2 regions of the Streptomyces sp. NPDC002793 genome follow, and region 2 is predicted to be linked to the other one. Evidence: predicted binding sites of a transcription regulator. Region 2 holds the regulator's gene; the other holds the start of a gene.
What was found. The regulator HspR, encoded in region 2, represses chaperone genes until heat shock. The targets are predictions, from matches to a motif close to TTGAGNNNNNNNNNCTCAA.
Positions count from the first base shown of each region.

Region 1 (3,384 bases), on a different contig from region 2:
GCAGGGCGACGATCAGCAGTCCGGTCGTGATGAACACGGAGACCACCACGAGCGTGCCCAGTTTGGCCTTGATCGAGAAGGGCCGCAGTCCTGAGCCGGGCCGCGTCATGGCGCGGGTGTCTCCAGGGCGTAGCCGACGCCGTGCACGGTACGGATCCGCTCGGCGCCGATCTTCCGGCGCAGGGCCTTGATGTGACTGTCGACCGTACGGGTCCCGGAGGCGTCCGCCCAGTCCCAGACCTCGGCCAGCAGCTGCTCCCGGGACAGCACCGCGCGCGGTGTGTTGGCCAGGCAGACCAGCAGGTCGAACTCGGTCGGCGTGAGGTGGACGTCGTCGGCGCGCACCCTGACGCGGCGCTGCGCGTGGTCGATCTCCAGCTCGCCGAGGCGCAGGATGCCGCTGCGCGGCGTCACCGCGGCCAGGGCGGCCCGCTCGACCCGGCGCAGCAGGACGTGGACCCGCGCGGCCAGTTCCCGCATGGAGAACGGCTTGGTCATGTAGTCGTCGGCGCCGACCCCGAGCCCGACCAGCATGTCGGTCTCGTCGTCCCGCGCGGTGAGCATCAGCACCGGCACGGGGCGCTGGGCCTGCACGCGACGGCAGACCTCCAGGCCGTCGAAGCCGGGAAGCATGATGTCGAGCACCATCAGATCGGGCTGCCACGCCTCCGCCGCGTCCACGGCAGCCGGCCCGTCCAGCGCCGTCTGCACCAGGAAGCCCTCGGCCCGCAGCCGGGCGGAGATGGCGTCGACGATCGTTGCGTCGTCCTCGACCACCAGCACCCGGCGCTGAGCCCCGGGGGTGGCCGCGACGCCGTTGTGGGTGGTGTGTGTCTGTTCCATCGCCCCGCCCCTGCCCGTTCTCACGGAGGCCATTCCCCCGGAGGCACGGTTATCGCTTGTGGATTTCGTCGGTGATCCCTTGTGCCGGTCAGAGCGTAAAGGCAGAAGGTGCCTCTCGGCTACGCAGGGTGTTGTCCGGCGTGAAGGTGTTACCCATGGGAAAGGAGACGGATCGGCTGACTTGTGCCCCCTGATCCATGATCAGGCAGGGATGTGGATGCCTGGTGGGGGTTCAGTCGCCCCGGAGTGCGAGATGGACCACGTCCGGTACACCTCGGGCAACCGCTACTTCTTCGGTCCTTACTGCGTGGAATCCGGCATTCCGCATCGCTCGCTCGAAGTCCGGGGACGGCTGCGCGGACCATACGGCGAGGACTCCACCGGGCGTCAGGCGTGCGCGGCAAGCCGCGAGACCGACGGGTGAATAGAGGTTCCCGTTGTCCTGGGTGACGGTCCAGTCGGGGCCGTTGTCGATGTCCAGGCACAGTGCGTCGTAACGCTCCGTGGTCGTGCGGAGGTGGTCGACGAGGTCAGTGCGCAGGATCTCCGTACGTGGGTCGGCGAGCGCCGCACCGGAGATCCGGCCGAGCGGCCCGTCGAGGTGCCAGTCCACGATGGCCTGTTCCCGCTCGACGACGGCGATCCTGCCCCAGCGTGGTTCGGCGGCCGCCCGTACGAGTGAGTAACCGACGCCGAGCCCGCCGATCAGCACCGACGGATCCGGGCGTCCGGCGGGCAGCCCGGCGAGTGCGGCGTCGATCAGGAGTCGCTCGGAACGCCCGTCGGACGTGTCCATCAGGAAGCAGCCGTTGGCGATGATCTCGAACGCGTCGCCGCGCTCGCGCAGGACGACTTCGCCGAAGGGTCCTTCGCGGCGGTCGAGGACGACGGGGCGGTGGGCATCTGTGGCGGGCATGGGCGCGGTCTCCGGTCTCCTGGGTGCGGGCGGGTGGCTCTTTCGTGCGGCCGCCCATTTTCGCCCACCGCCGACCCCCCGACCAGCCGATATCCGCAGTTCCGCCCTCCCGGTCCGACCGCTCCGGGAATCACCTGGCGCGACGGTGTGCTGGCGTGAGAGTGAAGGCTGCGCGGCCACTGGATCACGGTGATCGCTGAGAGCGAACACGCGGCGGGGAACATTCGGGGGCTCACAAGCATTGAGTCCACATAACTCAACTTGCCTGCTGAAGGGGAGATCATGACCGCTGAGTCCAATGCGTCCAAGGTGTTCACGCCGATCGACCTGCCCGTGCTCCCGCTCGACGACGAGGTCGTACTGCCCGGCATGGTGGTGCCCCTCGACCTGTCGGACGCGGAGGTGCGCGCCGCGGTGGAGGCCGCCCAGGCCGTCGCGCGGCCCGGAGGCGGCAAGCCCGAGGTGCTGCTTGTGCCGCGCATCGACGGGAACTACACCGGGACCGGCGTCCTGGGCACCGTCGAGCAGGTGGGACGGCTGTCGGACGGGGACCCGGGCGCGCTGATCAGGGCCCGCGACCGGGTCCGGATCGGCGCCGGGACGAGCGGCCCCGGGAGCGCGCTGTGGGTGGAGGGCACGCGGATCGACGTGTCGGTGCCCGACCCCCTGCCCGGCTCCGTCGCCGAGCTCGCCAAGGAGTACAAGGCGCTCGCCACCAGCTGGCTGAAGAAGCGCGGCGCCTGGCAGGTCGTGGACCGGGTCCAGCAGATCGAGGACGTCTCCGCGCTCGCCGACAACTCCGGGTACTCGCCCTTCCTCACCACCGCCCAGAAGGTCCAGCTGCTGGAGACCGCCGACGCGGTCGCCCGTCTGAAGCTGGCCATCCAGTGGCTCGGTGAACACCTCGCCGAGCAGGACGTCGCCGAGTCCATCGCCAAGGACGTCCAGGAGGGTGTGGACAAGCAGCAGCGCGAATTCCTGCTGCGGCGCCAGCTCGACGCCGTACGCAAGGAGCTCTCCGAGCTCAACGGCGAGGGCGGTTCCGGTGACGAGTCCGACGACTACCGGGCGCGCGTCGAAGCGGCCGATCTCCCGGAGCACGTCCGCGTGGCGGCCCTCAAGGAGGTCGAGAAGCTGGAGCGGTCCTCCGACCAGAGCCCCGAGGGCTCCTGGATCCGCACCTGGCTGGACACCGTCCTGGAACTGCCGTGGACCGAACGGACCGAGGACGCGTACGACATCAAGGGCGCCCGGGAGATCCTCGACGCCGAACACGCGGGCCTCCAGGACGTTAAGGAGCGCATCACCGAGTACCTCGCGGTGCGCAAGCGGCGTGCCGACCGCGGGCTCGGAGTGGTCGGGGGCCGGCGCGGCGGCGCGGTGCTGGCTCTGGTCGGTCCGCCCGGGGTCGGGAAGACCTCGCTCGGTGAGTCCGTCGCGCACGCCATGGGAAGAAAGTTCGTCCGTGTCGCGCTCGGCGGTGTCCGCGACGAGGCGGAGATCCGTGGCCACCGGCGCACGTACGTCGGCGCGCTCCCGGGGCGCATCGTGCGGGCGATCAAGGAGGCCGGTTCGATGAATCCGGTCGTCCTGCTCGACGAGATCGACAAGGTCGGCTCCGACTT
Region 1 is NZ_JBEOVL010000030.1:64,868-68,251, forward strand. Features, by position in the region: gene ABT001_RS25700 (HAMP domain-containing sensor histidine kinase) at 1-109, opposite strand, end outside; gene ABT001_RS25705 (response regulator transcription factor) at 106-843, opposite strand; gene ABT001_RS25710 (spermidine synthase family protein) at 1,076-1,759, opposite strand; gene lon (endopeptidase La) at 2,042-3,384, shown strand, end outside.
Region 1: a site for HspR is predicted at 2,001-2,019, ahead of lon (endopeptidase La). Genes of this name have one in related genera too.

Region 2 (3,384 bases):
CTGGCTTCCGTCCCGTGTCTGATCGACATGGCCGTCGTCCATCCCGATCCGCGGGACGACACGTGGATGCGCCCCGTGCACCCGTCCGCCGCCCTGGCTCACCTGCTCCAGCCCCTCACCCGGGAGCTGGACGAACGCGTGCAGCTCGCCGCCACGCTCAGCAGGTCGCTGGCCCCCCTGGCGGGCGTCGCCAGCGCCGACCCCGACCTGGCGATCACGGTGCTCGAGGGCAGGCCTGCGATCGAGACCGCCCTGCACGAGGCGAGTGCCTCCGCCACCGAACAGGTCCTCACCGCGCAGCCGGGGAGCAACCGGCCGCTGCGCGGCATGCAGCGGGCGATCGCCAACGCCAGGACCGCCATCGGGCACGGCGCTCGGCTCCGGCACATCTACCAGCATCCGGCCCGCTACAGCACCAACGTCAGGGACTACCTGGCACAGATATCCCCCGACCACCTGCAGGTGCGGACCACCGAGCAGACGGTGGAGAGGCTGATCATCTTCGACCGCGACGTCGCGTTCATCCCCGCGACGCCGGATCGCGCCATGGCGCTGCAGCTCCGCCACCCCGCCCTGGTCGCCTACCTCGTCCAGGTCTACGAGGTCCTCTGGGCCCAGGCAGTCCCCTTCGCACAGCAACTGCCCTCGGCCGCCCCCGGCACCCCCGTCACGGCCGTCCAGCAGAGCATCGCCCGCCTGCTGGTCGAGGGTGACGTCGACGACGTCGTGGCCCGGAAGCTGGGCATCAGTGTGCGTACCTGCCGCTCCCACATCTCCAAGCTGACGCAGACGCTCGGCGCCCACAGCCGCACCCATCTCGGCGCGCTCCTCGTGCGGTCGGGCATCGCCGACGCCGGCTCCGGGGCGGCAGCACGACGGCCCGCCCCCGGAGCCTGAACTCCGGGAACGGGCCGCGAGGTCCGTAGGACGCCGAGCAGCCGTCGGGCGTTTCAGTCCTTCGGCCGCTTGGGCCGCCAGACCACCAGCGCACTGGTCTGCTGCACGTCCTGGTACGGCACGAGGTCACGCCGGTAGGAGGCGTGCACCTGGGCCTCGCGCTGCTGCATGGCGACGGCCGCGCCGTCCACCGCAGCCGAGAGCTCGGCGACGCGCTGCTGGAGCGCGGCGACCTGGTTCTCCAGCTCGATGATGCGCTTGATACCCGCGAGGTTGATGCCCTCGTCCTGTGACAACTGCTGGACGGTGCGCAGCAGTTCGATGTCACGGGCCGAGTAGCGCCGACCCCGCCCGGCCGTGCGGTCGGGCGAGACGAGACCGAGGCGGTCGTACTGGCGCAGTGTCTGCGGGTGCAGGCCCGAGAGCTGGGCCGCGATCGAGATCACGTAGACCGGTGATTCGTCGGTCAGCTGGTACGGATTGCGTCGACGGCCGTCCATCTCAAGCTCCCTTCGCAGCCTGGAACAGCTCCGCCCGCGGGTCCTCCCTCGCGGTCGCCTTCCGGTAGGCCTCCAGCGCGTCCTGGGCGTCCGCGCCGAGGTCCGTGGGCACGGCCACCTCCACGGTCACCAGGAGGTCGCCCCGGGTGCCGTCCTTGCGTACGGCGCCCTTGCCCCGGGCCCGCATCGTACGCCCGTTGGGCGTACCGGCCGGGAGTTTCAGGGTGACCGGAGGGCCGCCGAGCGTGGGGACCTTCACCTCGCCGCCGAGTGCCGCCTCCGGGAAGGTGACGGGCACGGTGACCGTGAGGTTGTCGCCTTTGCGGCCGAAGACCGGGTGGGCGTCGACATGGACGACGACGTAGAGGTCGCCGGCCGGACCGCCGCGCTCGCCCGGGCTGCCCTTGCCGCGCAACCGGATCCGCTGGCCGTCGGACACCCCTGCGGGGATCCTGACCTGCATCGTGCGGGCCGACTTCGCCCGCCCGCTGCCCTTGCAGACGTCGCAGGGGTCCTGGGCGATGAGCCCCCGGCCCTTGCAGTCCACGCAGGGATCGGTCAGGGAGAATCCGCCGCCGGTGCCGCGTGACACCTGACCTGTGCCGACGCACGTCGGACAGACCCTAGGGGTGCCGTTCTTGTCGCCGGTGCCCGAACACGCCTTGCAGGGTGCCTGGCTGGACATCCGCAGCGGGACCGTGGCCCCGTCGACCGCCTCGGTGAAGCTGAGCGTCACCTCGGACTCGATGTCCTGGCCGCGCTTGGGCTGGACACGTGTGCCCGCGCCGCCGCGGTTGAACAGTCCGCCGAAGACATCGCCCAGACCGCCGCCGCCGCCTCCGCCGAAACCGCCGGCGCCGGGACCCTGGCCACCGCCGGGGGCGCCCCCGAAGAGGTCGCCCAAGTCGAAGTTGAAGTTGCCGCCCGCCCCGCCGGGACCTGCCCGGAAGCCTCCGTTGCCGAAGAGGGCGCGCGCCTCGTCGTACTCCTTGCGCTTCTTGGGGTCACCGAGGATGTCGTTGGCCTCGGAGATCTCCTTGAAGCGCTCCTCGGCCTTGGCGTCACCCTTGTTGGCGTCCGGGTGGTTCTCGCGTGCGAGCTTCCGGTACGCCTTCTTGACCTCGGCGTCGGTGGCGTCCTTGGGGACGCCGAGAACCTTGTAGTAGTCCTTCTCGACGAAGTCCTTCGTGCTCATCGACGTCCCTCCTTCCGGACGATCGGCCGTGCGGCCGGCCCTGTGGCCGGCCGCACGCCCCGTCGGTGTTCACCGCAGTGGTCGGACGGAATGTCAGACCTCTTCGGTGCCACCGCTCTCCTCGTCGTCTGCCTTCTCTTCCTTCGCCGCCGCGGGCGTGGCGCCCGGCTGCGGCTCGGCCACGGCCACCCGCGCGGGGCGGATGGTGCGCTCGCCGATGCGATACCCGGGCTGCAGGATCGCCACGCAGGTCGTCTCGGTGACGTCCGGCGCGTACGAGTGCATCAGGGCCTCGTGGATCGTCGGGTCGAAGGGCTCGCCCTCCTTGCCGAACTGCTGGAGGCCGATCTTCGCGACGACCGTCTCCACGGATTCGGCCACCGCCTTGAAGCCTCCGACGAGCTCGCCGTGCTCCCGCGCCCTGCCGATGTCGTCGAGCACGGGCAGGAGATCGGTCAGGAGATTCGCCGCGGCGACCTCCTTGACCGCGACCCGGTCGCGCTCGACCCGACGCCGGTAGTTCTGGTACTCGGCCTGGAGCCGCTGGAGGTCGCCCGTGCGCTCGTTGAGCGCGGTACGGACCTGGTCCAGCTGAGCCGTCAGAGCCGCTGTCTGCTGTACGTCCCCGGCCGGGGCCGCCGTCTCCTCCTCCTCGGAGGGGGTGGCGGCCTTCGGCTCGGCGTCGTCGGCATCGGCGCCGGAGGGGACGTCAGGCTTCTCGTCGAAGCCCGGAGTCTCCTCGGTCACGCCGCACCGCCCTTCGTGTCCTTCTCGTCGTCCACGATCTCGGCG
Region 2 is NZ_JBEOVL010000008.1:31,176-34,559, forward strand. Features, by position in the region: gene ABT001_RS09825 (LuxR C-terminal-related transcriptional regulator) at 1-897, shown strand, start outside; gene ABT001_RS09830 (heat shock protein transcriptional repressor HspR) at 951-1,397, opposite strand; gene dnaJ (molecular chaperone DnaJ) at 1,399-2,592, opposite strand; gene grpE (nucleotide exchange factor GrpE) at 2,686-3,339, opposite strand; gene dnaK (molecular chaperone DnaK) at 3,336-3,384, opposite strand, start outside.